DNA from 3 places in the Streptomyces sp. NPDC020875 genome. Region 3 is predicted to be linked to each of the others. Evidence: riboswitches for the same ligand, from Rfam matches in the RefSeq annotation. Region 3 holds a riboswitch; each other region holds the start of a gene.
The links. Region 3 has a riboswitch for thiamine pyrophosphate ahead of thiO (glycine oxidase ThiO). Riboswitches for the same ligand answer to the same signal wherever they lie in the genome.
Positions count from the first base shown of each region.

Region 1 (9,660 bases), on a different contig from region 3:
CGAGGCGGCCGTCCTCGATCTGCTGGACCATCTCGCCGACGCGGGCGCCCGCCGGATCGGCCTGCTGACCGGCACCACCACGGACACGTACACCCGGCTCTCCACCACCGCGTACCTCAACTGGTGCGAGCGGGTCGGCCAGGATCCCGTCTACGAGTCGTATCCGGCGCACGACCCGTGCGCGGGCGCCGTCGCCGCCGACCGGCTGCTGGCCCGCCCGGACCGGCCCGACGCGGTCTACGGACTCTTCGACCCCAACGGCACCGACCTGCTGGCCGCCGCCCGCCGCTACGGGCTGCGCGTCCCCGAGGACCTGCTGCTGGTCTGCTGCAGCGAGTCGACGGTCTACGCCACCACCGAGCCGCCGATCACCACCCTCTCGCTGAAGCCCCGGCGGATCGGCACCGCCGTCGTCCAGCTGCTCATCGACGCCATCGAGGGCATCGACGAGGACCGTCCGGTCGAGCAGGTGATACCGACGGAGCTGATCGTCAGGACCTCGTCCCAGCGCCGTTCGCCGCGGACCACCGTCAGCCCGCCGCGGTCCCCCTCGTCGGAGTAGCCGAAGCGGCGGAAGCAGACCTTCCGGGCGGTCCCGCGGTCCGGCCGCCGACCCGGCCGGACGGTCACGAGCCCGCCCGGAGAGGGCCGGACCGGGCCGGATCCGCCGGTACCGGAGGACACCGGGACACGACCGGAAGCCTCATTACTGCCCTAACGGGGCGAAACAGTCGGCAACTCAGGGGGTACGACCGGATTCAACACCCCTGGTGCGTCACAGAGCGCGGACCTCATTCCTATGATGGGCGGACGACACCGCGGACCACCCCGACCAGGCTGGGCCGAGAGGTGAACGGCGGCGCGACGGTGGTGGAGGGGTCGATGACTCAGGGGGCCGGTCAAGGACCCGTGGTGCGGACGGCGACGCTGCGCGATTTCCGCGTTCCGCCGTATGCGCAGATGCCCGTGGAACCGTCCGGGGCACAGGACCAGGAACGGCCCGAGAGCATTCCCGCGCCCCGGGGTCCCGAGGAGGGCGCGCCGCAGGCCGGACACCCGGCCCAGGCCGCGCCCGCCGCTCCCGTACCGCCTCCCGCGCCTGTCGTTCCTCATGGGCACCAGCAGGAGCCGTACCACCAGGAGCCACCGGCGCCTTACCCCGTAACGGAACAGACCCCGTACGGCGGCGCCCCCCAGGCGCCTCAGGCCCAGGCCCCTCAGGCTCACGCACAGCCCCAGGCGCCTCAGGCCGCCCAGGTGCCCGTGTCCGCACCGGAGGCGTACGAGGCGTACCCCGCCCGGGCGGCGCACCCCGGGAACGCCGTCCCCGAGGACGAGCTGCCCGAGGGCTACACCCCCACCGAACGCGATCTCCCGGTCATCAGCCGGGCCGAGCCCGGCGCCGGAGCCGGGGCGGGTGCCGGGACCGACACCGGAGCGGATGCCGTACCGCGTCCGGCGTCCGGCGAGCAGTCCGGGCCCAATGAGCTGGGCCCTCTCTATGTCGTCGGCGACGTCCACGGCTATCTCGACGAACTCGTGGCCGCCCTCGCGGCCCAGGGTCTGATCGACGCCGAGGGCAACTGGGCGGCGGGCAATGCCCGGCTCTGGTTCCTCGGCGACTTCACCGACCGGGGCCCGGACGGTATCGGGGTGATCGACCTGGTCATGCGGCTCTCGGCCGAGGCCGCGGCGGCCGGCGGCTACTGCAAGGCCCTGATGGGCAATCACGAGCTGCTGCTGCTGGGCGCCAAGCGTTTCGTCGACACCCCGGTCAACTCCGGCGCCGGTACCGCGACCTTCCAGGCCGCCTGGCTGCTCAACGGCGGCCAGAAGTCCGATATGGACCGGCTCCAGGACGTCCATGTCCAGTGGATGGCCCGGCTCGACGCGGTCGCGGTCGAGGACGGCCATCTGCTGCTGCACTCGGACACCACGGCCTATCTCGACTACGGCGACAACGCCGAGGCCGTCAACGACACCATCCACGACGTCCTCACCCGTAACGACGCGGACGAGTGCTGGGACCTGTTCCGCAAGATGACCAAGCGGTTCGCCTTCCGGGACGAGACGAGCGGCCCCCCGGCGGTCCGCGAACTGCTCGCCGCCTACGGTGGTACCCGGGTGGTGCACGGCCACAGCCCGATTCCGTATCTGCTCGGCGAGGTCGGCACGGAGGAGGGCGAGAGCGGCGAGCGTCCGGTGGTCGAGGGCCCGCACGTCTACGCGGACGGGCTGGCGATCGCCATGGACGGCGGGGTCACCATGGCCGGAAAGCTGCTGGTCGTCCAGCTTCCGCTGGCCGACCGGAGCGCTACCGACCCTCGTTGACCGGCGTTTTGCCGCAATCCCCTGTCACCCCGCGCGGTAACGGCTCTACCATCGGGTTATCCGTCGCAGACTCTCCTCCGTCGACGACCGGTCCCCGTCCGTGCGCGGACGGCCCGGCCCGCGGAGTATCGGGGGACGCACATGAACAGCGCTCCGCATCTGCTGGGCGAGGACCGCGCCGACTACGAGCGGCTCCTCGACGAGGTACTGCGCGACGCCGGTGAACGGCCGGAACTCACGGCCGTCGGCGAACGGCTGAACGCCACTCAGCTACGGACCATGGCGCTCAGGGCCACTACCTTGATCACCGCGTCCGCGGCGCCGGAGTACGCGCACTACCTGAGGATCCGCGAGGAGGCGCGCTCCCCCGCGGATCCGGACGCCGCCCGGGAAGCCCCGCCCGATCCCCTCGCCGAGGCCGACGGGGGCGGTGCCGGTCTCGGCGCCGTACTCACCGTGCTGGCACCGGTCCTGGCCGGGACGGCGGCGCTGATCTTCCTGCTGGTGGGGTATCTGCTGAAGATGCTCGACCCGGCACCGTCCTTCGCCACCCCGCTGGTCACGGCGGGCTGGTTCTTCGCCGCCGTGACGGCCGCCGCGATCCTGGCGGCGGCGGTCGGGCTGCTGATCACCGCGGTCCGCAACAGCGCGACGCAGGTGGCCGCCGTCGAGCTGTCCGAGGATCTGCCGGACGAGGTGGCACGTGCCAAGGACGCCTGGCTGCATGCCGTACTGGAACGCGGGCTGCTCCCGTTCCTCCGGCTGGCGCTGGAGGAACCGGACGTCGACCCGCTCGCCGCGGCCCGGGCGCGGCCGGTGAGCCGGATCCCCAAGGTGGGGTACGACAGCCCGGACTTCTCCAGCCCCGGTGACGGAGCCACGGCCGGGCAGCGGCCGAGCTTCAGCAGCCCCGAGTTCACCAGTCCCGACTTCGGCGGTCCCGAACACCGGCCGGAGTGACCGGAGGGTGTCCCCCACGGCCCCGACCGGAGTGACCGGCGGGGCCAGGGGGACGTACGGGGCAGCCCCGGCTCAGTCCGCCATCGGCAGATAGACCCGGCTGCCGCTCGCCGCGAACTCCCGGGACTTCTGGAGCATCCCCTCGGCGATCTCCGTCTCGCTCGCCCCGTCCGCCGCCGCGTCCCCGCCGAACTGTTCGGAGATCGACCGGCTGATCTTCATCGAACAGAACTTGGGCCCGCACATGGAACAGAAGTGGGCCGTCTTCGCGGGCTCCGCGGGCAGCGTCTCGTCGTGGAACTCCCGGGCGGTGTCCGGGTCGAGGGCCAGATTGAACTGGTCCTCCCAGCGGAACTCGAACCGCGCGTCGGAAAGCGCGTCGTCCCATACCTGGGCGTCCGGATGCCCCTTCGCGAGGTCCGCCGCGTGCGCGGCGATCTTGTAGGTGATCACCCCGGTCTTGACGTCGTCCCGGTTGGGCAGGCCCAGGTGCTCCTTGGGCGTGACGTAGCAGAGCATCGCCGTGCCCCACCAGGCGATCATGGCCGCCCCGATGCCCGAGGTGATGTGGTCGTAGGCGGGCGCCACATCGGTGGTCAGCGGGCCGAGGGTGTAGAACGGCGCCTCCTCGCAGATCTCCTGCTGGAGGTCGATGTTCTCCTTGATCTTGTGCATCGGGACGTGCCCGGGGCCCTCGATCATCGTCTGGACGTTCATCCGCTTGGCGATCCGGTTCAGCTCACCGAGCGTCCGCAGTTCGGCGAACTGCGCCGCGTCGTTGGCGTCTGCGATCGAGCCCGGCCGCAGTCCGTCGCCGAGGGAGTACGTGACGTCGTACGCCGCGAGGATCTCGCACAGCTCCTCGAAGTTCTCGTACAGAAACGATTCCTTGTGGTGGGCCAGGCACCAGGCCGCCATGATCGAACCGCCGCGCGAGACGATGCCGGTCTTGCGGCGGGCGGTGAGGGGGACGTACGGCAGCAGCACCCCCGCGTGCACGGTCATGTAGTCGACGCCCTGCTCGGCCTGTTCGATCACCGTGTCCTTGTAGATCTCCCAGGTCAGCTCCTCGGCCCGGCCGTCGACCTTCTCCAGCGCCTGGTAGAGCGGCACCGTACCGATCGGGACGGGGGAGTTGCGGAGCACCCACTCGCGGGTGGTGTGGATGTTCCGGCCGGTGGAGAGGTCCATCACCGTGTCGGCGCCCCAGCGGGTCGCCCAGGTCATCTTCTCCACCTCCTCCTCGATCGAGGAGGTGACCGCGGAGTTGCCGATATTGGCGTTGACCTTCACCAGGAACCGCTTGCCGATGATCATCGGCTCGATCTCCGGATGGTTCACATTCGCCGGGAGCACCGCCCGGCCGGCCGCGATCTCCTCCCGGACGACCTCGGGGGCGACGTTCTCCCGGAGCGCCACGAACTCCATCTCGGGGGTGATCTCGCCCCGGCGGGCATAGGCGAGCTGGGAGACCGCCCGGCCGTCACGGCCCCGGCGCGGCTGGCGCGGCCGGCCGGGGAAGACGGCGTCGAGATTGCGCAGTCCACCGCGCGGGGACGTGTGCTTGATCCCGTCGTCCTCGGGGCGGACGGGACGGCCCTGGTACTCCTCGGTGTCGCCGCGGGCGACGATCCAGTTCTCCCGCAGCGGCGGCAGACCGCGGCGGACATCGGTCTCGACGGTGGGGTCGGTGTACGGGCCCGAGGTGTCGTACAGCGTCACGTCCCGGCCGTTGGTGAGGTGCACCTGACGGACCGGCACCCGGAGGTCCGGGCGCGAGCCCGTGACGTACCCCTTGTGCCAGCCCGGCGTGCGGTCGCCGTCGACGGCGGGTTCGACGGCAGGCGTGCGTGCATCCTGAACGGTCATGAAGACCTACTCCCTACGCCGGCATTACCCGGTAACAGGTTCGGCGGTCGACGCAGCGGATCCCATGGACGACATCCCGGTCGTACACCTGGTTCGTGTACCACCCGATGACGCGTCGACGGAGGTCAGCGCCCTCTCAGCCCGGTGCTCCGAGCTCCCGCGTGTGCAAAGGTGACACCAACGCTAGCGCCAATTCTGGCGTGCTGAACAGGGGCCCCCGGCCGTTCTTGCGATGATCGGTCGGTGACGTCATCAGCGCCCGGCCCCGGACAGGGCCCCGATTCCCGGTACGCGTACGGCTCCGCGGACGGCGGTGACCAGGGGTACGTTCCCGGCCACGGCCCCGCGCCGCCCCATGCCCCGGGCCATTCGGCGCCGCCGCCCCCGGTGCCCCGACCGGCCGCCGCGCACCCGGGACAGCCGGTCGCGCAGCCGTTCGGACAACCGGCCGAGCCGGAGCGGGAGTGGGAACGGAGGCAGGGACAGGGGCACGGGCAGGATCATGGCCACGGTGGTCACGGTCCCGGCGGTCCCGGCCACGACGGTCACGGTCCCGGCCATGACCACGGCGGAACCGGGCCCTCCCACGGCCCTCCGCACGGGCACTCCCCCGGGCATTCGCATGGCCATTCGCACGGGCACTCCCACTCGCACGGTCCCGCCGCGCCCGTTTCGCGGCATCTGCGCCGAGTGATCGCCGCCGTACTGATCCCCTTCGCCGCCGCCGTCGTCGTGGGCCTGGCGGTCCTCTGGCCCGGCTCGGCCCCCGGGCACGAGCGGACCGGGGTCGGCTTCGACCGGCAGACCGAGTCGGCGACCGTGACCCGGCTGGAGCCGATCGACTGCAAGTCGGTCAACGCCGCCCAGGTACCGGTGACCGGCGACGGCATGGCCCCGGCCCAGAACGGCGGTACGGGCGCCGCGGCCGGGAACAGCAAGTGCAAGAAGGCGACGATCGAGATCACCAGCGGTCCGCACAAGGGGCGTTCCTTCGGGGAGATCGTCCAGCCGGAGGCGCCGCGGAAGCTGAAGCCGGGGCTCGGTGTCGTGGTGGCGTACGCCCCCGACGCGCCCCGGGACCTCCAGTACTCGGTGATCGATGTGAACCGCCGGCTGCCGCTCGCCGTCCTGGCCGGGATCTTCGCCCTGGCGGTGGTGCTGGTGGGGCGGATGCGTGGGGTGATGGCGCTGGTGGCGCTGGTCATCTCCTTCGCCGTACTGAACTTCTTTATCCTCCCGGCGATTCTGGACGGCTCGAACCCGCTGGTCGTGGCGGTGGTCGGGGCGAGCGCCATCATGCTGATCGCGCTCTACACCTGTCATGGCATCACCGCCAGAACCTCGGTCGCCGTCCTGGGCACGCTGATCTCGCTGCTGCTGATCGGGCTACTGGGCTCGATCTTCATCGGCTGGGCCACGCTCTCGGGCAATACCGACGACAACACCGGACTGATCCACGGGCTCTATCCCGGGATCGACATGAGCGGACTGCTGCTGGCCGGGGTGATCATCGGCTCCCTCGGGGTGCTCGACGACGTCACGGTGACCCAGACGTCGGCGGTGTGGGAGCTGCGCCAGGCCGATCCGGGGATGGGGCCGAGGGCGCTGTACCGGGCCGCGATCCGGATCGGCCGGGACCACATCGCCTCGGTGGTCAATACGCTCGTCCTGGCCTACGCGGGTGCGGCGCTGCCGCTGCTGCTGCTCTTCAGCATCGCGCAGAGCGGGATGGGTGCGGTCGCCAACAGCGAGCTGGTGGCAGAGGAGATCGTCCGTACGCTCGTCGGCTCGATCGGTCTGGTGGCGTCGGTACCGGTGACGACGGCGCTGGCGGCGCTGGTGGTCTCGGCGGACCGGCCGGATCCGGGTACGGCCGGGACGGCGAACGCTGCCGGGACGGCTGGTGCGGCGGCCGGTGGGACGACCGGGGCCGGTGGGGCGGTCGGTGGCGGTCTCGTCGGCGGCCGGGGCAGCCGCGCGAAGGGCCGCCGCCGCAAGAAGTAGCCCGGCCGGGCCGGGGGGCGTACGGCTCCGTTACGCGCCCCCGGCCCCGTCGGGTCCCCGGCTACGGCTGTTCGTCACGGCCCCGGTGGTCCGGCTCCGGCGGGCCCGGTGGTCCCGGCTCCGGCGGGCCTCCGGGGCCGTACCCCTTCCGCCTCGCCCTCGCCGCCCGGCCGCCCCCGGCCCTTCGCTAGCCCGCGTTCTCCTCGGCGAGGATGCTGAGCAGCACCTGGTCCAGTTCGGCGGCGAAGTCGCCGTGCGCCTGTTCCTGGCCGAGCGGAACGATCCGGTCCGTACGGTCGAGGAAGGCCACGATGGGCGCGGCACTCACCTGGAACAGCGCCTCCTCGTCGCCGACCCTGAGCCGGATCGCGATATCGGCCAGCTCACCGGGGCCGACCGGGGCGATGTGCACATCACCGTCACCGCTCGCCCCGACGATCCCGTCGAGCAGCAGATCCCGGCCGAAGGCCCAGCTCACCGGCGCGTCTCCGGGCAGATGGAAGGTCATTCGCACGGCATAGGGATCCGCGGGTACGTACCGAAGCTCCACCGGAATCCGGAACGACAGCTCCTCGGAGACGAGGAAGCTCATCAGTACCTCGGCCTGGACCGACTCGTGCATCGTGTACCCCGCAGTGACGGAAGCCCGGATAGGGCCTGTTGGCGGCCTTCTTGGTGAAGCCCGGCGATACGGAACAGGAAGGATTCCCCTGATCCACTCCTCGTAATCGCGCGCTATGTCACCGAACGGTCACAAGGAGTGAGTTCTTCAGCTGCTGATGGAGATATCGAGGACACCGGGCGCTCCGCCCGCCCTCGACCGGAACCGGAACGGCTCGATCGCCGGAGGTAATCGTTCCTTCTGGCGGAGCGGAGGGTATGCCGACATCGGCACCGGCAGCGCCGCCGCGGTCGCCGTGACGGGCGCGAGCCGGGCGACGGCCCGTCGCGCCGAGCCGATCAGGGTGGGGGAGCCGGTGGGCGTACCGGTACCGCCGTCGTTCGTCGTGGCCACGGATCACCCCCAGGCAAGGTGGCGGGGCGGCACCCGTTCCGCGGGGCCGTCCCCGTGCGATCACCCGCCGCGGCGTCCCGGATCCCCCGGCCCCGTCCGGCCTCCCCGGCCCGGAAGCCGCACCCCGACGTGCCCCGATGCCCCCGACGTCTCCCCGGCGGCTCCGGGCCGTCTCCCGGGCGGGATCCGGACGAGTTCCGACGGTGGCGCCGAGCGGCCCCAAGGGGGGCGCTCATAAGCGTGCGAAAGGGCGCACTAGGGGTGGTGAATCCGCTTATCCAGCGGCGGACTGCCACTGTAATGGCCATTCAACCGTCTGTGACCGGGTGGGACCCCGGGTTCCCCCGGCCGGGTTAACGCCCCGGCCCTACTCGATCACAGACCGTTACCAGTCACTGCGGGAGTTCGACGACCCCTTGAACTTTCGAACCACGAACGCCAGCGCGCAGACGAGGGCGACCAGTGCCAGCACCTTGAACAGCAGACCGATCAGGACCCCGACGACATTGGCGATCAACCCGCCGAAGACCAGCAGCACCAGTACCGGTGCGACGATCCACTTCACCCACCACGGCAGCCTGTTGGCGATCTTCCCTATGGCCATCGGTACTACCTCGTCTCTCCCTCGGCGCACTCTGCGTCTGCTGCGTCTGCTGCGTTTTCTGGGGATTCGCCGCGCGCTCCGGGACGGCTACCCGGCTTCCCGCCCCCGATGCTAAGCGGGCGGGCCGCGCGGCGGGGGCCTTCGGGCCCTCGATCTCCCCTGACCGCCCCCCTAGGGCCTCCCGGCCCCGGTCTCGGCTTCAGGGTGGAGGCCCCTGGCCGGGGGCTCCACCCGGGAGCCGGGGCGGGGTCAGCCCTCGGGGGGCGAGAAGACCACCATGACCCGCAGATCCTCGGTGATGTGGTGGAACTTGTGCGGCACCCCCGCCGGTACGTAGACGACACTGCCCCGGCCCACCGGGGTCGTCTCGGTGCCGACGGTGATCGCGGCCCGGCCGCTGACCACGAAGTACACCTCGTCCTGGTTGTGCGGCTGCTGGGGATCGAGCGCCCCGGCGTCGAGGGCGTACAGACCGACCGACATATTCCGCTCCCGCAGGAACTGGAGGTACGCGCCGTCGTTGGCGGCGCGCTCCGCCTCCAGTTCGTCCAGCCGGAATGCCTTCATCGTGTGCCGCCCCTGCCCGTCGTCCCGATCACGCCTGTCCCGGTCACGCCTGTCCCGATCACAGCTGTTCCGATCATGTCTGTCACGATCAGACACAGGAAGATTTTCCCAGTCAAGGGGCCCGGTCGGGGCCGGTGGACGTGAGGAGGGCCGGAGCCGTGAACGCGGACATCGGAGACGGCACGAGGGCGGTACGAGCGGGGCTGCCCGAGCCGGTGAAGTACGAACCGACCCTGCCGGGACCGGCTTTCGCCGCCCATTTCCATCTGCCGGGCGAGCCCACGGGGCCGTACACCTACGGACGGGACTC
Region 1 is NZ_JBFADP010000003.1:97,851-107,510, reverse strand. It holds gene AB0G74_RS02815 (LacI family DNA-binding transcriptional regulator) at 1-562, shown strand, start outside; gene AB0G74_RS02810 (metallophosphoesterase) at 883-2,331, shown strand; gene AB0G74_RS02805 (hypothetical protein) at 2,473-3,291, shown strand; gene thiC (phosphomethylpyrimidine synthase ThiC) at 3,364-5,160, opposite strand; TPP riboswitch at 5,154-5,331, opposite strand; gene AB0G74_RS02795 (hypothetical protein) at 5,413-5,760, opposite strand; partial or broken gene AB0G74_RS02790 (YibE/F family protein) at 5,785-7,164, shown strand; gene AB0G74_RS02785 (SsgA family sporulation/cell division regulator) at 7,352-7,786, opposite strand; gene AB0G74_RS02780 (hypothetical protein) at 7,934-8,179, opposite strand; gene AB0G74_RS02775 (DUF5326 family protein) at 8,565-8,783, opposite strand; gene AB0G74_RS02770 (cupin domain-containing protein) at 9,033-9,350, opposite strand; gene AB0G74_RS02765 (cystathionine gamma-lyase) at 9,509-9,660, shown strand, end outside.
Region 1: another riboswitch for thiamine pyrophosphate. It lies ahead of thiC (phosphomethylpyrimidine synthase ThiC); the one in region 3 lies ahead of thiO (glycine oxidase ThiO).

Region 2 (9,660 bases), on a different contig from region 3:
GATCCGGTCGGGCCCGCCGGACCGGTCGGATCAGTCGGACCGGTCGGAACCGCCGAATCAGCCGGATCGGCCAGCTCGGTCGGCCCCGGCGGATCGCCGGATCATCCGGGCCCGTCGGCTCGATCCGGCGGGCCCGCCGGGCCGGTCTGCTCGGTCGTATCGCTCTCGGCGGCTCGTGCCGCTGGTACCGGGCGTGCCGGTCGAAGCTGTTTCACCCCCTGGTGCCGCTTGTGTGGTCCGTACCGTTGTGCGCCGGTCCGGGGCGGTGATTCCCGCGCGCCCCACCCGCCCCGTCAGGAAGGGGTGGGCGGGTCGCCCCGGGTGAGGGGGAGGAGCCGGATACGGGGGAGCTGAACGAGGGCGAGCGGGTTCAGATACTCCCTGCCGCGGCGCAGTCCCCAGTGGAGACAGCTCTCCCGGCAGTGCCGCGGGGCGGCCGAGAGGGTGGCGACCGGGGTGCCCGCCGTGACCCGGGTGCCGGTGGGGAGGAGCGCGTCGACGGGTTCGTAGGTGACGCGCAGCGGTGGTTCGCCGGTGCCGTCGAGGACGAGGGAGAGGACCGACCGGTCCGCGATCCGCCCGGCGAAGAAGATCCGGCCGGGTCCCGGGGCCCGTACCGGGGTCTTCGGCGGGGCGGCCAGATCCACCCCGCGATGGCCGGGGCCGTAGGGCGAGGAGGGTGGGAGCCAGCCGCGGAGGATCCTGGGCCGGGGCACCGGCCAAAGCCATCCGTCACGCACGGTGACCGGTGAGCCCGGCCCGGCCCGCCCGGCGGTCGGCGATGACGGCTCCGGGGGCGGTAACGGGTGCCCTGGGGCATCCGCCGACAGAGTGGGCGACAGCGCGGCTGGCAGAGCGGCAGGCGGAGCCGCGGACGGAGCCGGTGACGCGGTCGGTGACGAGGTCGGCGCGGTAGTGGCTTGCGGTGAGGATCCGGGACCGGCGGTCACGGAAGGTGACAGCAGGGCCGGGATCAGGACGAGTGCGGTGACAGTGGTCCGTGGCATGGGACGAGGATGCGCCGGGGGAGGGAATCCCGGGGGATCACGGCGTGGACCTGTGGACGGGGGAGTGGTTGTGGACAACGCCGTCACCCGGCACCGCCGGGGTCCCGTACACTTCTACTGGCGATCCGGGTCACCGGGTCGACTTCGCACGCCCCGCCACCGCTCACCCCTCCGGGGTCGGTGGCAGCGCCCCTCGGTCCTTCGTGGCAGGCGCGCCGGGGCGTCAGGAACATCAACCGAGAATCCAAGGAGATACGGCCATGGCCGTCGTCACGATGCGGGAGCTGCTGGAGAGCGGCGTCCACTTCGGTCACCAGACCCGTCGCTGGAACCCGAAGATGAAGCGCTTCATCTTCACCGAGCGCAACGGCATCTACATCATCGACCTGCTCCAGTCGCTGTCGTACATCGACCGCGCCTACGAGTTCGTCAAGGAGACCGTCGCGCACGGCGGCTCCATCATGTTCGTCGGTACCAAGAAGCAGGCCCAGGAGGCCATCGCCGAGCAGGCGACGCGGGTGGGCATGCCGTATGTCAACCAGCGCTGGCTCGGCGGCATGCTGACCAACTTCTCCACCGTCTACAAGCGGCTGCAGCGCCTCAAGGAGCTGGAGCAGATCGACTTCGAGGACGTGGCCGCCTCCGGCCTCACCAAGAAGGAGCTGCTCGTCCTCTCCCGTGAGAAGGCGAAGCTGGAGAAGACCCTCGGCGGCATCCGCGAGATGCAGAAGGTGCCGAGCGCCGTCTGGATCGTCGACACCAAGAAGGAGCACATCGCCGTCGGTGAGGCGCGCAAGCTCCACATCCCGGTCGTCGCGATCCTCGACACCAACTGCGACCCGGACGAGGTCGACTACAAGATCCCCGGCAACGACGACGCGATCCGCTCCGTCACGCTGCTGACCCGTGTGATCGCCGACGCCGTCGCCGAGGGCCTCATCGCCCGTTCCGGTGTCGCCACCGGTGACTCCAAGCCGGGTGACAAGGCCGCCGGTGAGCCGCTGGCCGAGTGGGAGCGCGACCTCCTCGAGGGCGAGAAGAAGGCCGACGACGCCGAGGCCGAGAAGCCCGCCGAGGCCCCCGCGGCCGAGGCCGTCGAAGCCGTCGAGACCGCCGAGGCGCCGGCTGAGGCCCCTGCGGCCGAGGCCGACAAGCCCGCCGAGGACGCCGCGCAGGGCTGAGCCCCGCCGCACCAGGCAAGGTGAGGACGGCGGGTACGGTGCCCCGGGCACCGGCCCCGCCGCCCGCCCCCGGATCCGGACCGGCCGCGAACCCCGATCAGGGGTCGCGGCCCCGCCGGGCGCAGGCCCCGCCGGATCCGTCTCGACTTCGACTTCCGACCTTTCGAGAAAAGACTGAAGGACATGGCGAACTACACCGCCGCCGACGTCAAGAAGCTCCGTGAGCTGACCGGTGCCGGCATGATGGACTGCAAGAAGGCTCTGGACGAGGCCGACGGCAACGTCGACAAGGCCGTCGAGCTGCTGCGCGTCAAGGGCCAGAAGGGCGTCGCCAAGCGCGAGTCCCGTACCGCCTCGAACGGCGCCGTGGTCTCCCTCATCTCCGAGGACAAGACCTCCGGTGTGCTGCTCGAGCTGAAGTGCGAGACCGACTTCGTCGCCAAGGGCGAGAAGTTCCTCGCCGTCGCGAACGCGCTCGCCGCCCACGTCGCCGCCACCTCCCCGGCGGACCTCGACGCGCTGCTCGCCTCCGAGATCGAGGCCGGCAAGACCGTCCAGGCGTACGTCGACGAGGCCAACGCCAACCTCGGCGAGAAGATCGTCCTCGACCGCTTCGCCCAGTTCTCCGGCGCGTACGTCGGTGTCTACATGCACCGCACCATGCCCGACCTTCCGCCGCAGGTCGGTGTGCTCGTCGAGCTGTCCGCCGAGAACGCGGACGTCGCCAAGGACGTCGCCCAGCACATCGCCGCCTTCTCGCCGACCTACCTGTCGCGCGAAGAGGTCCCGGCCGAGATCGTCGAGAACGAGCGCCGGGTCGCCGAGGCCACCTCCCGCGAGGAGGGCAAGCCCGAGGCCGCCCTGCCCAAGATCGTCGAGGGTCGGGTCAACGGCTTCTTCAAGGAGGTCACCCTCCTCGAGCAGCCGTTCGCCAAGGACAACAAGAAGAACGTCAAGAAGGTTCTCGACGAGGCCGGTGTGGAGCTCAAGCGCTTCGCCCGGATCCGTGTCGGCGCCTGACCGGACGCAGGAACGCCAGTACCCGCGTACCCGGACCGTCCACCCGGACGGAACGGGTACGCCGAGTACGCGATCGATCCGTCGGCCCGCTAGGGTTTCCCCCGCAGTCATCACACGCGTGGGCCCCGGGCGCCGCCGTCGCGCCCGGAGCGCCGGACGACCGCAGATCTGACGAGGAGGCCATTGCCGACAGGGACACCAGTACCCAGCGGCGATGGCCTTCTCGTATGTGCACGAGGAGATCTCCATGAACAAGGGCGCGGACGCCACCCAGGCAGCCGGCGACAACAGCGACCACGACCACGACGGGAAGCACGACGTGACCAAGGCCGGTGCCGGACGCTTCATGCTGAAGCTCTCCGGAGAGGCGTTCTCCGGCGGCGGGGGTCTCGGTGTGGACCCCGACGTGGTGCACGCCATCGCCCGTGAGATCGCGGCCGTGGTCCGCGACGGCGCCCAGATCGCCATCGTGATCGGCGGCGGCAACTTCTTCCGCGGCGCCGAGCTCCAGGTCCGCGGCATGGACCGGGCCCGTTCCGACTACATGGGCATGCTCGGCACCGTCATGAACTGCCTCGCGCTCCAGGACTTCCTGGAGAAGGAGGGCATCGACTCCCGGGTCCAGACCGCCATCACCATGGGCCAGGTCGCCGAGCCGTACATCCCGCTTCGGGCCGTACGGCATCTGGAGAAGGGCCGGGTCGTCATCTTCGGCGCCGGAATGGGCATGCCGTACTTCTCCACCGACACCACCGCCGCGCAGCGCGCCCTGGAGATCGACGCCGAGGCCCTGCTGATGGGCAAGAACGGGGTCGACGGGGTCTACGACGCCGACCCGCGGACCAACCCCGACGCGGTCAAGTACGACGCGCTGGAGTACGGCGAGGTCATCACCCGCGATCTGAAGGTCGCGGACGCCACGGCGATCACCCTCTGCCGTGACAACGCCCTGCCGATCCTCGTCTTCGAGTTGCTGGCCGAGGGCAATATCGCCCGCGCGGTACGGGGTGAGAAGATCGGCACGCTCGTCAGCGACAAGGGCACCCGGTCCTGAACCGGGGGATGTCCGGGGCGTCCGGCAACGGAAGCCCGGGGATATCCGGGGATAGACAAAGCCCTGCCGGTCGGAGACCGTGCAGGGAAGACGCGACAGGTTCCGCCCGACCGGGCAGTTGTCAGCCGGGCCTACTCAAGACACGCAGGAGCAAGTGGTGATCGAAGAGACCCTCCTCGAGGCCGAGGAGAAGATGGAGAAGGCCGTCCTGGTCGCCAAGGACGACTTCGCCGCGATCCGCACCGGGCGTGCGCACCCGGCGATGTTCAATAAGATCGTCGCCGACTACTACGGCGCGCTGACCCCGATCAACCAGCTCGCCTCGTTCTCGGTGCCCGAGCCCCGGATGGCCGTGGTCACGCCCTTCGACAAGACGGCGCTGCGCAATATCGAGCAGGCCATCCGCGACTCCGACCTCGGCGTCAACCCGAGCAACGACGGCAACATCATCCGAGTGGTGTTCCCGGAGCTGACCGAGGAGCGCCGCCGCGAGTACATCAAGGTCGCCAAGGGCAAGGCCGAGGACGCCAAGATCTCGATCCGCGCCGTGCGCCGCAAGGCCAAGGAGACCATCGACAAGTTCGTCAAGGACGGCGAGGTCGGCGAGGACGAGGGCCGCCGTGCGGAGAAGGAGCTCGACGACACCACCGCCAAGTACGTGGCGCAGGTGGACGAGCTGCTGAAGCACAAGGAAGCCGAGCTGCTCGAAGTCTGATGAACGACGCTTCCTGGGGGGCCCCGCAGCGGGCCGACTATGTCGGGGAGTGGCGTCCGCAGGACCGGGGCCCGCTATCGGCGGGTCCCGCGTACGGCGGGCACGAGGCACAGCAGACTCGGCCCATGCCCAAGGTGCCGGACTTCCCCGACGCAGGTAACAACGCCGACGGTCCCGACGATCGCGACCGGCGGGACGAGTGGGACCAGCGGGATCAGCAGGACCACCGGAACAGCGCCGACTCGGGACCCGGGCGGCGGGGCGGTCCGCTCTTCCGTGACGAGGTCCCGGCCGGCTCCGCTCCCGCCGGGCCGCCGGGCCCGCCGCCGCCACCCGCCGGGCCCGGCTCCGGCGACGACGGCGGTGAGCCGGGCCGCGGTCGCGGGCCCGCCGGGCGGACCGACGGCCGGCGCGAGAAGAAGCGCGCCGGGCGCGATCTGCGGGCGGCCATAGGGGTGGGCGTCGGGCTCGGGGTGGTGATCGTCGCCTCGCTCTTCGTCGTCAAGGCCGTCTTCGTCGGCGTGATAACGGTCGCCGTCGTCGTCGGACTGTGGGAGCTGACCTCCCGCCTCCAGGAGCGCAAGCAGATCAAGGCGCCGCTGGTGCCGCTGGCGGTCGGCGGTGCCGCGATGGTCGTCGCCGGGTACGTCCGCGGTGCCGAGGGCGCCTGGGTCGCCATGGCGCTGACGGCGCTCGCGGTACTGGTGTGGCGGATGACGGAGCCCCCCGAGGGGTATCTGAAGGACGTCACGGCGGGGGTCTTCGCGGCCTTCTACGTACCGTTCCTGGCGACGTTCGTGGCGATGATGCTCACCGCCGACGACGGGGCGCAGCGGGTCCTGACGTTCCTGCTGCTGACCGTCGTCAGCGATACCGGCGCCTACGCGGTCGGCTGGCGGTTCGGCAAGCGGAAGCTGGCCCCGCGGATCAGCCCGGGGAAGACCCGGGAGGGCCTGCTGGGCGCCATCGGTTTCGCGATGGCGGCGGGCGCGCTCTGTATGGAGTTCCTGGTCGACGGCGGCAGCTGGTGGCAGGGTCTGCTGCTGGGTCTGGCGGTCGCGGTCACGGCCACCCTGGGCGACCTGGGCGAGTCGATGATCAAGCGCGATCTGGGCATCAAGGACATGGGCACCCTGCTCCCCGGCCATGGCGGCATCATGGACCGACTGGACTCCCTGCTGCCGACCGCGCCGGTGGTGTGGCTGCTGCTGGTGATCTTCGTCGGGTCCGGCTGAGCCCTGTTCCGCTCCGCTGACCTGCGGTTTTTAGAGGAAGGGCTCGTCATCCACAGGATGGCGGGCCCTTCGTCGTATCTCTGCGACACTGGATGGACCATGCCCAAGCCCGGAGAACTCACATTCATCGCGCCCCGCGGAGCCAAGAAGCCCCCGAGGCATCTCGCCGACCTCTCGCCCGCCGAGCGGAAGGAAGCCGTCGCCGCCGTCGGTGAGAAGCCGTTCCGCGCCAAGCAGCTGTCGCAGCACTACTTCGCGCGGTACGCGCACGACCCCGCCGAGTGGACGGACATCCCGGCCGCCGCGCGGGAGAAGCTGGCGGCCGAGCTGCTGCCCGAGCTGATGTCCGTGGTGCGGCACATCTCGTGCGACGACGACACCACCCGTAAGACCCTCTGGCGGCTGCACGACGGCACCCTGGTCGAGTCGGTGCTGATGCGTTACCCGGACCGGGTCACGATGTGCATCTCCTCCCAGGCGGGCTGCGGGATGAACTGCCCGTTCTGCGCCACCGGGCAGGCCGGGCTCGACCGCAACCTCTCCACCGCGGAGATCGTCCACCAGATCGTGGACGGGATGCGGGCGCTGCGCGACGGCGAGGTGCCCGGCGGGCCCGCGCGGCTGTCGAACATCGTCTTCATGGGGATGGGCGAGCCGCTGGCGAACTACAAGCGGGTCGTGGGCGCCATCCGGCGGCTCACGGACCCCGAGCCCGACGGGCTGGGTCTGTCGCAGCGGGGCATCACGGTCTCCACGGTCGGGCTGGTGCCCGCGATGCTGCGCTTCGCCGACGAGGGCTTCAAGTGCCGGCTCGCGGTCTCGCTGCACGCCCCGGACGACGAGCTGCGGGACACCCTGGTGCCGGTCAACACCCGCTGGAAGGTCCGGGAGGTGCTGGACGCCGCCTGGGAGTACGCGGAGAAGTCGGGCCGCCGGGTCTCGATCGAGTACGCCCTGATCCGGGACATCAACGACCAGGCGTGGCGTGGTGACCTGCTGGGACGGCTGCTCAAGGGGCGGCGGGTCCATGTGAACCTGATTCCGCTGAACCCGACGCCCGGATCGAAGTGGACCGCGTCGCGGCCGGAGGACGAGAAGGCGTTCGTCGAGGCCATCGCCGCCCACGGGGTGCCCGTGACCGTACGGGACACCCGGGGCCAGGAGATCGACGGGGCCTGCGGTCAGCTCGCCGCGTCCGAGCGGTAGGCGTACGGGCGGTAGCGGTACGGGCGGTACGCCAGCGGGCGGGGCCGCCCCCTGCCCTGGCGGGATTCGCACCTTGTAGGCTGGCCTGAACATTTGCATATTTCCGACAGGGGAGCGCCACAGCGCTGAGAGTGCGGTACCCGCGGGGCCGCAGACCCTCTGAACCTCGCCCGGGTCATTCCGGGTAGGAAGTTCGGTCTCACACTCCGGCTGTTGCGCCCTGCCCGGATTCCACCGGAATCCGGGCAGGGCCGCGTCTCTTCCTGGCTGTCACCAGGAGGAATTCGTTTCGTGAGCAGTATCAGAAAGACCACGGCCGTCGCGCTGGCCACCGCGCTCGGGGTGTCCGTGCTGGCCGCCTGCGGCTCCGGCGACGACGGCGGCAAGGACTCCGGCGGCGGTACGGGGTCGAAGACGGTGACCCTCGTCAGCCATGACTCCTTCGCCGCCTCCGATGCCGTACTGAAGGAGTTCACCAAGCGCACCGGCTACACCGTCAAGGTCCTCAAGAGCGGTGACGCCGGGGTCGCGCTCAACAAGGAGATCCTCACCAAGGGCCGCCCGCAGGGCGATGTCTTCTTCGGTGTCGACAACACCCTGCTCTCCCGCGCCCTCGACAACGGCATCTTCACCTCGTACCAGGCGAAGGGCCTCGACCGGGTCCCGGCCGACGTCCAGCTCGACCGGGGCGAGCACCGGGTCACCCCGGTCGACACCGGCGACATCTGCGTCAACTACGACAAGAAGTACTTCGCGGACCGGAAGCTGGCTCCGCCCCGCACCCTCGACGATCTGATCAAGCCCGAGTACAAGAACCTGCTGGTCGCCGAGAACGCCGCCACCTCCTCACCGGGACTCGGCTTCGTCCTCGGTACGGTCGCCCGCTACGGCGAGGACGGCTGGCAGGAGTACTGGAAGAAGCTGAAGGCCAACGGCGTCAAGATCGTCGACGGCTGGGAAGAGGCGTACAACCTGGAGTTCTCCGGCTCCGCCGGGGGCAAGAAGGAAGGCGGCGACCGGCCGCTGGTCGTCTCCTACGCCTCAAGCCCGCCCGTCGAGGTGCTGTTCGCCGAACCGAAGCCGAAGGAGGCGCCGACCGGCGTCGCCACCGGCACCTGCTTCCGGCAGATCGAGTTCGCCGGACTCCTCAAGGGCGCGAAGAACGAGGCGGGCGGCAAGGCCCTGCTGGACTTCCTGATCTCCACCGAGTTCCAGGAGGACCTGCCGCTGAAGATGTTCGTCAACCCGGTCGTGAAGGACGCGAAGCTGCCCGCGATCTTCACCGAGCACGGGGTCCGGATCAGCGACCCGCTGACCCTGGCACCCGACACCATCTCCGAGAACCGTGAGCAGTGGGTTCAGACGTGGTCCTCGACCGTCGTGAAGTGACGGGTGGCCCGTCCCGTTCCCGGTCCGGGCGGGGCGGCCCGTCCCGGACCGGGAACGCGGCGCGGCTGGCGCTGATGCTGCTGCCCGCCGCGTTCTTCGCCGTCTTCTTCGCCTACCCCGTCGCGGCCATCACCGGCCGCGGTCTGCGGGACGGCGGCGCCTGGCGGTTCGACCGGATCACCGAGGTACTCGGCCGGGACGACATCGCGGGCGTGCTGTGGTTCACCACCTGGCAGGCCGTGGTGTCGACCCTGCTGACGCTGGTGGTCGCCCTGCCCGGCGCGTATGTCATGGCCCGGTACGAGTTCCCCGGCAAACGGCTGCTGCGGGCCGTGGTGACCGTCCCGTTCGTCCTCCCCACCGTCGTCGTCGGCACCGCCTTCCTGGCCCTCGTCGGCCGCGGCGGACTCCTCGACGAGCTGTGGGGCGTCCGCCTCGACACCACGGTCTGGGCGATCCTCGTCGCCCATGTCTTCTTCAACTACGCCGTCGTGGTGCGGACCGTCGGCGGGCTCTGGGCCCAGCTCGACCCCCGCCAGGAGGAGGCCGCCCGGGTGCTCGGCGCCGGCCGGTTCACCGCCTGGCGGACCGTCACCCTGCCCGCCCTCGCGCCCTCCGTGGCCGCCGCCGCCCTGATGGTCTTCCTCTTCACCTTCACCTCCTTCGGCATCGTCCAGATCCTCGGCGGGCCCGGCTTCGCCACCCTGGAGGTCGAGGTCTACCGGCAGACCGCGCAACTCCTCGATCTGCGGACCGCCGCCGTACTCACCCTGGTGCAGTTCGCGGCCGTCGGCGCCGTACTCGCCGTACACGCCCGAACCATACGGCGGCGGGAGAGCGCCCTCGCCCTGGT
Region 2 is NZ_JBFADP010000008.1:58,698-68,357, forward strand. It holds gene AB0G74_RS06730 (M23 family metallopeptidase) at 294-716, opposite strand; gene rpsB (30S ribosomal protein S2) at 1,268-2,188, shown strand; gene tsf (translation elongation factor Ts) at 2,372-3,208, shown strand; gene pyrH (UMP kinase) at 3,456-4,262, shown strand; gene frr (ribosome recycling factor) at 4,420-4,977, shown strand; gene AB0G74_RS06755 (phosphatidate cytidylyltransferase) at 4,977-6,212, shown strand; gene rlmN (23S rRNA (adenine(2503)-C(2))-methyltransferase RlmN) at 6,312-7,418, shown strand; TPP riboswitch at 7,517-7,627, shown strand; gene AB0G74_RS06765 (thiamine ABC transporter substrate-binding protein) at 7,710-8,807, shown strand; gene AB0G74_RS06770 (iron ABC transporter permease) at 8,882-9,660, shown strand, end outside.
Region 2: another riboswitch for thiamine pyrophosphate. It lies ahead of AB0G74_RS06765 (thiamine ABC transporter substrate-binding protein); the one in region 3 lies ahead of thiO (glycine oxidase ThiO).

Region 3 (9,660 bases):
ACGTCACGGTGGACGAAGCCCGCGCGGTGCGCGGCGCCGAGCGCCGCCAGCACCGGCTCCAGGATGTCCAGGGCCGCGCGCGGCCGGAGCGCGCCCCGATCCCGCAGCACGTCCCGCAGGGTGCATCCGGCCACGTACTCCATGGCCAGATAGACATAGGCGCCCTCCGCGCCCTGGTCGAAGACGCCCACCACATTGGGGTGCGACAGCCGTGCGACGGACTTGGCCTCCCGGATGAACCGCTCCACGAACGTCGCGTCCGTCGCCAGCGCCGGATGCATCACCTTCAGCGCCAGCTCACGGTCGAGCCGGGTGTCCAGCGCGCGGTAGACCGTGGCCATCCCGCCGACGGCGACCCGCTCGTCCACGCGGTATCGGCCGTCGAGCAGCTGCCCGACGAGGGGGTCCTGGAGGGTCGTGTCCACGCAGCGATTCTACGAGCCGGTACCGACAACCCGGCCGCCGCCGGTGCGGGGGCGGCCGGGACCGGGGCAGGATCGGGCCAGTACCGATGCCGAGCTGTGATGCTCCGGCCGCCGGGCCCGCCGTCCGCGACACGGCTCGGGAGGGGCCGGGTCCGTCTCTTGTGGATCTCGCCGGGCTCGCCTGCCCCGGCACGCATGAAACTCCCTAGAACGCCGGGCGCTCCGGGTCGACCGCCGCCGGTCCGGCGCCGCGCGTGCCGCCCGTACCGTGCCCGGCACCGGCCGGGACCCCGGCTCCGGTCGTCCCGTGACCCTCGTGTTCCTCGTCGGGGGCGAAGGAGGCGACGCCCGTCGTCGGGGAGGACGCCCGGGCGAAGTGGCGGCGCGGGATCCGCCCCGCGCGGTACGCCAGCCGCCCCGCGTCGACCCCGTACCGCATGGCCTCCGCCATCAGGACCGGCTCCTGGGCCCGGGTGACGGCGGACGCCAGCATCACCGCAGCGCAGCCCAGCTCCATCGCGAGCGTCGCGTCGGACGCGGTACCGGCGCCCGCGTCGAGGATCACCGGCACCCCGGCGTTCTCCACGATCAGCCGGAAGTTGTGCGGATTGCGGATCCCGAGACCGGAGCCGATGGGGGAGCCCAGCGGCATGATCGCGGCACAGCCCGCGTCCTCCAGCCGGCGGGCCAGCACCGGGTCGTCGCTGGTGTACGGGAGGACGGTGAAACCGTCGTCGACCAGGGTCTCGGCGGCGTCGAGGAGTTCGACCGGGTCCGGCAGCAGGGTCCGCTCGTCGGCCACCACCTCCAGCTTCACCCACTCCGTGCCCAGGGCCTCCCGGGCGAGCCGGGCCGTGAGGACCGCCTCGCCCGCGGTGAAGCAGCCCGCGGTGTTCGGCAGGATCCGGATGCCCAGCCGGTCGAGGACGGAGAGCACCGAGCCGTGGACGGTGGGATCGACCCGGCGCATGGCGACGGTGGTGAGTTCGGTACCGCTGGCGACCAGGGCGCGCTCGAGGACGTCGAGGCTGGGGGCGCCGCCCGTGCCCATGATCAGCCGGGAGCCGAAGGCGGTCCCGGCGATCACGAGGGGGTCGCGCCCGGCGGCGGGTCCTCCGGTGGCGTCCGTCGAGTCGGGGGACGGTCGGCCGGAGCGGGGCGGGGCGAGTTCGGACATGGTCGCTCAGCCCCCCTGGACGGCGGTGAGGATTTCGACCCGGTCACCGTCGCCGAGGAGCGTGCCGGGCCACTGACCACGGGGAACGACCGCCTCGTTGACCGCGGCGGCGACCCCCGAGGGCGCCGGGGCGACGGTGGCGACGAGAGCGTCGAGCGTCGTACCGCTGGCGAGTTCACGCCACTCGCCGTTGACCGAGACGACCGGGGGAACGCTGTTCATACGAGCTGCTCCTGGGAGACGGGGGCGGCGGAACGGAATCGGTCGGGGGTGAAGGGATGGATCTCCTCGGGAAGGACACCGGTGGCGAGCGTCTCGGCGATCGCGTCCCCGGTCACCGGGGTCAGCAGTACGCCGTTGCGGTAGTGGCCGGTGGCCAGCAGCAGTCCGGGCAGCGCGCTCGGACCCAGCAGCGGGGCGTTGTCGGGAGAGCCGGGGCGCAGCCCGGCCCTGGCCTCCGTCAGCGGCAGTTCGGTGATCCCCGGCACCAGCTCATGGGCGTCGCGGAGCAGTTCGTAGACCCCGCCCGCGGTGACCGTGGTGTCGAAGCCCAGCTCCTCACTGGTCGCGCCGACGACGAGTTCGCCGTCGGCCCGGGGCACCAGATAGACCTGGCTGCCGCGGACCACGGCGCGGACGGTCCTGGAGAGGAACGGGGCGTAGGCGGGGGGCACGGTCAGCCGAAGTACCTGCCCCTTGACCGGGCGTACCGGCGGCAGCGCGTCCGGCGGCAGCCCCCCGAGCCGCCCGCTCAGGCTCCCGGCGGCGAGTACGGTCCGCTCCGCCCGCAGTTCACGCCCGTCGGCGAAGGCCACGCCCACCGCCCGGTCGCCCTCGACCAGCAGCCGGTCCGCCCGGTCCCGCCGCAGCTCCACCCCGGCTCGCTCGCACGCCACCACCAGGGCGGCGGCCAGTCGCCGGGGGTCGACCTGATGGTCCCCGTCGACCCGCAGCCCGCCGCGCACCCCCGGGGCGAGCATCGGCTCCAGCCTGCGGCACTCCCGCCCGGTGAGCCACTGCGACTCCAGCCCGGACCGCAGCTGAAGGGCGTGCAACTCCCGCAGATGGGCCCGGTCGTCGGCGTCGAGCGCGACGGCGAGCGTGCCGCAGGACCGATGGCCGACGGACCGCCCGCTGACCTCCTCCAGCTCCGCGACGAAGGCGGGATAGCGCCGGGCGGACTCCAGATTGAGGGCCAGCAGGGTCTGCTCGCCGTAATGCAGTTCGGTGACCGCCGCGAGCATCCCGGCGGCCACCTCGGCCGCGCCGCCGCCGGGGTCCGGATCGGCGACGGTCACCGCGAGCCCGCGTTGCGCCGCCCGCCAGGCGACCGCGAGCCCGATGATCCCGCCCCCGACGACCAGCACATCGGTCCCGCCGCTCGTGGCCGAAGACGGTTCGGAGGTATGCGACATGGGCGTCCAGCCCCTCCCTTCGCCGGCATGACCCGGATCAGGTTCGTACGGTCGGAGGCCGGCCAGCCTCCCTCTCAGCCCGGTGCGTCCGGGCTCCCGCGAGTGCTTTACGGTGGCCACCCTAACCCCCGTCTCCGACGCCCGGTAAGGCGGACGGACGGGCCGCGCCCCGAGAGCAAGGAGCCCTCAGCATGGCGAGATCGCTGGACGGACTGGTGCTGTCCCCGGTCACCGACCAGGCCCCCGGCCAGGTCGGCACGGCCACCCGGTTCACCTACCACGAGGAGGACGGCCGGATCTGGGCGGAGTACACCGGCGGCGACGTCGTCCGCGGCCATCTGGTGGGCACCAGGGACGGCGACCGCCTCGACTTCCGCTACGTCCAGCTCAAGACGGACGGCGCCACCGCATCGGGCCACTGCGTCTCCCGGGTGATCGACCTCCCCGACGGCCGGGTCCGCCTGGAGGAGACCTGGACCTGGGAATCCCAGCGGGGCGCGGGCACGAGCACGGTGGAGGAACTCCCCCACTAGTCCCGTCCCATCAGGCGCGCGCCTCCGACCCGGCTCCGCCCTTGAACAGGGGCTCGCCTCATCGCAAGGGCGGCGAGAGGGTCAACCAGGGGGCGCTGGGGATCCCCCCGTTGCCGAAGGCATAGGGGGCGGAACCGGGCGAGCGACCACAGGCGGCCGGCGGCCGCCCAGCATGCCCGATCGCCCACGGCGAGGGGCTCAAGGGCGCGGGGAACCGAGGGGAACCGCGCGAGCGCCCCACCGCGCGCGGCCCGGTGTCGAGAGGAAGGGGCACCCGCCGCCGGGGGCAGTCCCGGGCGGGTGCTTATCGTGGAGCCGTGAGCCATCAGACATCCCCCAGAACTCCCCGCGTGGTCGTCGTCGGCGCCGGGATCGCCGGAGTGCAGACCGCCGTCGCCCTGCGGGAGCTGGGGCACACCGGGCCCGTGACGGTCATCGGGGCCGAGCCCCATCAGCCGTACGACCGGCCGCCGCTCTCGAAGGCGGTGCTGCTCGGCACCGCCGAGGGCTCCGCCTTCGACGTGGACTTCGAGGCGCTCGGCGTCGAACTGCGCCTCGGTACCGCCGTGACCGGTGTCCGGCCCGCCGTGCGCGAACTGGACACGGAGGCGGGCCCGGTCCCGTACGACTTCCTCGTCGTGGCGACCGGCGCCGAACCCCTCACGCTGCCCGGTACGGAGGCGGTCCCGGGGGTGCATCTGCTGCGGACCCTGGACGACGCGGCCCGGCTGCGCCCGGTGCTGGAGCGGCGGCACGACATCGTCGTGGTGGGCGCCGGATGGATCGGGGCGGAGTTCGCCACGGCGGCCCGGTCCGCGGGCTGCGCGGTCACGGTCGTCGAGGCCGCGGAGCGACCGCTCGCGGGCGCGCTCCCCGCCGAGGTCACGGCCCCGATGGGCAAGTGGTACGCCGAGGCCGGGGTGGAGCTGGTCACCGGCGTCCGGGTGGCGGCCGTCGAGCCCGGGACGGTCGTTCTGGCGGACGGCCGCCGGATCGCGGCCGGGGCCGTCGTCGTCGGGGTCGGCGCCCGGCCCGCCACGGCCTGGCTGGCCGGTTCCGGTATCGAGACCGGCCCGGACGGTTCGGTCACCGCCGACGAGGGGCTGCGGACCGGAGTGCCCGGTGTGTACGCGGTCGGCGACTGCGCCTCCTTCCCGTCGGACCGGTACGGCCGCCGGATGCTCGTCCACCACTGGGACAACGCCCTCCAGGGGCCGCGTACCGTCGCCGCCAATATCCTCGCCGACCAGGAGGCGGCCGACCGGGCCGCCACCACCGCGGCCGACGCGCCCCCGGAGCCCGCCGTGGCTCCGGCGGTCTACGACCCGGTGCCGTACTTCTGGTCCGAGCAGTTCGGCCGGTTCGTGCAGTACGCGGGCGACCACGCCGACGCCGACACCCTGCTGTGGCGCGGCGACCCGGCCGACGCCGCCACCTGGTCGGTTCTGTGGCTGCGGGACGGCGTCCTGCGCGCCGTACTGGCCGTCGACAGGCCCCGGGATCTCTCCCAGGGCCGCCGGATCATGCAGTCCGGCGGACGGCTCGATCCGGTGGCGGCAGCCGATCCCGAGATCTCTCTCAAGACGGCGGCCCGCTGACCGGCTGATCCCTCCGGGCCCGCGCCGACCTGGTGTTCCAGGGGCGGCGTGGGCCGGATGGCCGCCGCCGGACGGGACTCCCGCTACCCACTGTCGGTCCCAGATGGCACGCTTGTCCTGTGACCGAGATTGACGCAAAGATCGATGCCCTCGTCCCCGCCTGGCTCACCCTGCCCGATATCGCGGAGCAGCTGAACGTCGAGGTGACGCGGGTCAGGCAGCTGGTCAAGGAGGGCCAGCTGATCGCGGTGCGCCGCGGGGAGAACCGGGTGCTCCAGGTCCCGGCCGCCTTCATCAGCGGGGACAAGGTCGTCAAGGGCCTCTCCGGGACCCTGACCCTGCTCAAGGACGACGGCTTCTCCGACGAAGAGATGCTGGAGTGGCTCTTCACCCCGGACCCCTCCCTGCCGGGTACGCCCGCGCAGGCCCTCGGGGAGAACCGAGGTACGGAGGTGAAGCGCCGGGCCCAGGCTCTCGCCGTCTGATCAGACGATCCGGGTACGTGTTCCGGGGCGCCCCGGAACACGCGCCCGTGCCCGTGACTCTTCCCGTGCCGCGCGGCCTGCGGGCCCGACGCCGGGTGCGAAGGACGGGCCGTCCGTCGCGGGGCCGCACCCCGACCGACAGGGGTGCCGCCCCGCGACGGCCTCGCGCGCCCCGCCTCGTACGCCCGCCGCACGTTCCGGGCCGGCTTCCGGGCTCGTCTGCCGGTGCGCCTTTGACGTGTGTCCGAGCGCGCCGCGCGGAAACCGCGTCCCACCGGCGCGCCCGCACCGTGTCCCGCCGACACCGGGCCCGCCCGCCCCGGCCGCCCGCCGATCCATCACCCCTGGGGGGACCCCGATGTCCATGACCTCCGACCGCCGCGCCCGGCTCGCCGACGCCCGGCTCTACCTCTGTACCGACGCCCGCACCCGCCAGGGCGATCTCCCCGAATTCCTCGACGCGGTGCTCTCCTCCGGCGTCGACATCGTCCAGCTCCGGGACAAGGGCATGGAGGCCGCCGAGGAACTGCGGCATCTGGAGGTCTTCGCGGACGCCTGCCGCCGCCACGGCGCGCTGCTCGCCGTGAACGACCGGGCCGATGTGGCGCATGCCGCCGGTGCCGCCGTCCTCCATCTCGGGCAGGGCGATCTGCCCGTACCGGCCGCCCGTGCCGTCCTCGGCGGCGGTAGCGGCGGCGACGGTGGCGGGGTGCTGATCGGCCGTTCCACCCACAGCCGGGCCGAGGCCGAGGCCGCCGCCGTCCAGCCCGGAGTCGACTACTTCTGTACGGGACCGTGCTGGCCCACCCCGACCAAGCCGGGCCGGTACGCCCCCGGGCTCGACCTGGTGCGGACGACGGCCGCCCTCGGGACCGACCGGCCCTGGTTCGCCATCGGCGGCATCGACGAGGAGAACCTGGACGAGGTGCTCGACGCGGGCGCCCGCCGGATCGTCGTGGTCCGGGCGATCACCGAGTCCGACGACCCGGGCGCCGCGGCGGCTCGTCTCAGCCGACGGATACGCACCCGCTCCCAGCAGCCATGATGTAAAACAGGGGTGTCCGAGGGGCGGACTCGGGTTGGGCGACCCCCGCACCCCGGCTAGCCTGCGACTATGGCCCTAGGAACAGCATCGACCCGGACGGACCGCGCGCTCACCGTGCGCGATGTGCTCGCGACCGGCCGGACCTCCTACTCCTTCGAGTTCTGGGCTCCCAAAACGGAGAAGGGTGAGCGGAACCTCTGGAACGCGCTGCGGCGCGTCGAGGCCGTGGCGCCGAGCTTCGTCTCGGTCACCTACGGCGCGGGCGGTTCGACCCGCGCGGGCACGGTCCGGGCCACGGAGCAGATCGCCTCGGACAGCACCCTGACCCCCGTGGCGCATCTCACCGCGGTCAACCACTCCATCGCCGAACTGCGGAACATGATCGGCCAGTACGCGGACGCCGGTATCCGCAATATCCTCGCCGTCCGGGGCGACCCGCCGGGTGACCCGATGGGGGAGTGGGTGCCGCACCCCCAGGGGGTCACCTACGCCGCCGAACTGGTCCGGCTCATCAAGGAGTCGGGCGACTTCTGCGTCGGCGTCGCGGCCTTCCCCGAGATGCACCCCCGCTCCGAGGACTGGGACACCGACATCCGGCACTTCGTCGACAAGTGCCGCGCCGGGGCCGACTACGCCATCACCCAGATGTTCTTCCGGCCCGGGGACTATCTCCGGCTGCGCGAGCGGGTGACCGCCCGGGGCTGCGACACCCCGATCATCCCCGAGATCATGCCCATCACCAGCGTCGGACAACTGGAGCGATTCGCCCAGCTCAGCAATGCCGCGATCCCCTCGGAGCTGAAAGAACGGATCCTCTCGGCCAAGGACGATCCGGCCGCTGTACGCTCCATAGGTATCGAGTTCGCGACGGAGTTCTGCGCGGAGCTGCTCTCGGAGGGTGTGCCGGGGCTGCACTTCATCACCCTCAACAACTCCACGGCGACGCTCGAGATCTACGAGAATCTCGGACTGCACGAGCAGGTGTGATCGGCCGTACCCGACAGCGGCCGGAGGAGAGGGGCGGGGATGGGTCTTACGGTCCTCTACATCGCGTTCGGCGTCGTGGCGCTGTGGCTGCTGGGTGAGGTGCTGCTGCAGTACAAGGCCCGGCTGCGCTGGCGGCTGCTGGCCTTCGGCGGCTTCCTCACCGTCGTCCTGGGCGTCCTGGTGGCGTCCCGTGTGGTGATCGCCCTCGGCACGATCGCCTTCGCGGTGGGGCAGACGTATGTGACGCTCTCGTTCCGGAAGGGCTTCTCCACCGGCTGGGCGCTCGGCGGCCGTCCGGGGGCGAGCCGCCGCCGCAAGGACGGTCCCAGGGAGCCGTCGCTGGAGGTCAGCTCCGTCGAGGAGACCCGGCCGCGGTACGACGACGGGCCCGACGCGCTCCACCCGTCCGGTGCCCCGGGGGCCGGCGCGGCGTCCGCCGGGGACACGATGGTCCACGGCTTCCCGGCCGTCGACCATGATCAGGACCACGACCGGGCGCCGGGCCCCGACTCCGGACCGGCACCCGTCTACGAGCCGCAGCCCATGCCCGACGACACCGGCCAGTACGGGGTCTACGGCGACGGCTCCTACGGGACCGCCGCCCACCAGGACGGCGGCCACACCGAACCCGGGCAGGACCCGGGTTCGTACGACGGCGATCCGGGCGCCTACGACGGGGGTTACGACCCCTACTACGCCCAGCAGCCCGCCCCCGACGGCGGCGCCGGAGCCCCCGGCGGCTACGACTTCGCCCCGGATCCCCCGCAGTACCCGGCCTATACCGACCCCTACGCGGGTGGCCAGCAGCAGTACGCCCCCGGTTACGACGGCGGCGGCTACGACAGCTTCGGCAACCCCCAGCAGCAGCAGTACGGCCAGGACCCCGCCGCCTACTACCAGCAGGAGGGGTACACGGACACCCCGCCCGGCGGGGTGTGGATGCCGCAGCAGCGGGACACCGGGGCCCCCGGCGGGCCCGGCGAGGAACAGCCGCCGTACGACCAGGGCCAGGGCCACGACAACGAGCCCCAGCAGTACCGCTACTGACCCACGGTCCGGTCGCCCGGTCCCGGCCCCTCGGGTCCGGGGCCGGAGACGGGCACTCCCGACGGCCCGCGGCAGCCGGAAGGCGCCGACCCGTGCCGGGGGCAGGCGACAAGCCACCCGCCCCTACGCGTTCGGCCCGGCCCGCCCGAAAACGGCCCGCCCGTGGGGTGTCACACCCGCCGGGCCCCGGCCCGCGCCCTAGGCCGTGTCTTCAAAATCCCGCCTGGCCCGCGACGCCCGGCACGCACATTCGCCGCGTTGTCGGGATTTCCCAAGTACGTCCAGTACGAGGGAACCCCTCCGCCTTGCGACTGCACGCACCGGACGCCGCGGGCCCCGCCCTTCGGGCGGACGGCGCCATTTTGAAGACACGGCCTAGCGGGAGCCCTGGAAGCCGGGTCCCTCCACGATCAGCCCCGCGACCAGTGCCCCGGACATGCCCGCGTGCGGCAGACCGCCGCCCGGATGGGCCCGGCCGCCGACCAGATGGAGTCCCGGCAGCCGGGTGGTGTTCGACGGGTGGAGCCAGCGGCCCCCCGGCCCGGCCAGGGCGGGCGGCGGCACTGTCCCCGTCTCGGCGGGCGTCAGTACCTCGTGCCAGAGCAGCCGCTCCCGCAGGGCGGCCGGACCGCCGAGATCAGGGTCGGCGGCGGCCGTGTCGATCAGCACCTCCGCGTACCGCTCGCGCAGTGCCTTGTCCGTCCAGTCCGGGCCGGTACCCGGCCCGGTGACCGTCGCCGTCAGGGTCACGGCCTCATGGCCGTCGTCCGGACGGGTCCGCGGGTCGCGGGGGCGCAGCACCGTCACCGTCGGCCGGTCGGCGAGCCGCCCGCCGAAGACGGCCGCCGCCTCCGCCGCCGGGTCGGGGGAGTGGACGACACTGCGATGGGCCACCCCGTCCCCGGCCGCGCCCCGCAGCGCCAGCAGTACGGTGAACCGGCCCGGCAG
Region 3 is NZ_JBFADP010000017.1:76,556-86,215, forward strand. It holds gene pknB (Stk1 family PASTA domain-containing Ser/Thr kinase) at 1-425, opposite strand, end outside; partial or broken gene AB0G74_RS12330 (thiazole synthase) at 766-1,602, opposite strand; gene thiS (sulfur carrier protein ThiS) at 1,609-1,824, opposite strand; gene thiO (glycine oxidase ThiO) at 1,821-3,017, opposite strand; TPP riboswitch at 3,015-3,127, opposite strand; gene AB0G74_RS12345 (hypothetical protein) at 3,209-3,550, shown strand; gene AB0G74_RS12350 (FAD-dependent oxidoreductase) at 3,868-5,148, shown strand; gene AB0G74_RS12355 (Rv2175c family DNA-binding protein) at 5,268-5,633, shown strand; gene thiE (thiamine phosphate synthase) at 5,998-6,678, shown strand; gene metF (methylenetetrahydrofolate reductase [NAD(P)H]) at 6,748-7,665, shown strand; gene AB0G74_RS12370 (hypothetical protein) at 7,705-8,712, shown strand; gene AB0G74_RS12375 (NAD(P)/FAD-dependent oxidoreductase) at 9,088-9,660, opposite strand, start outside.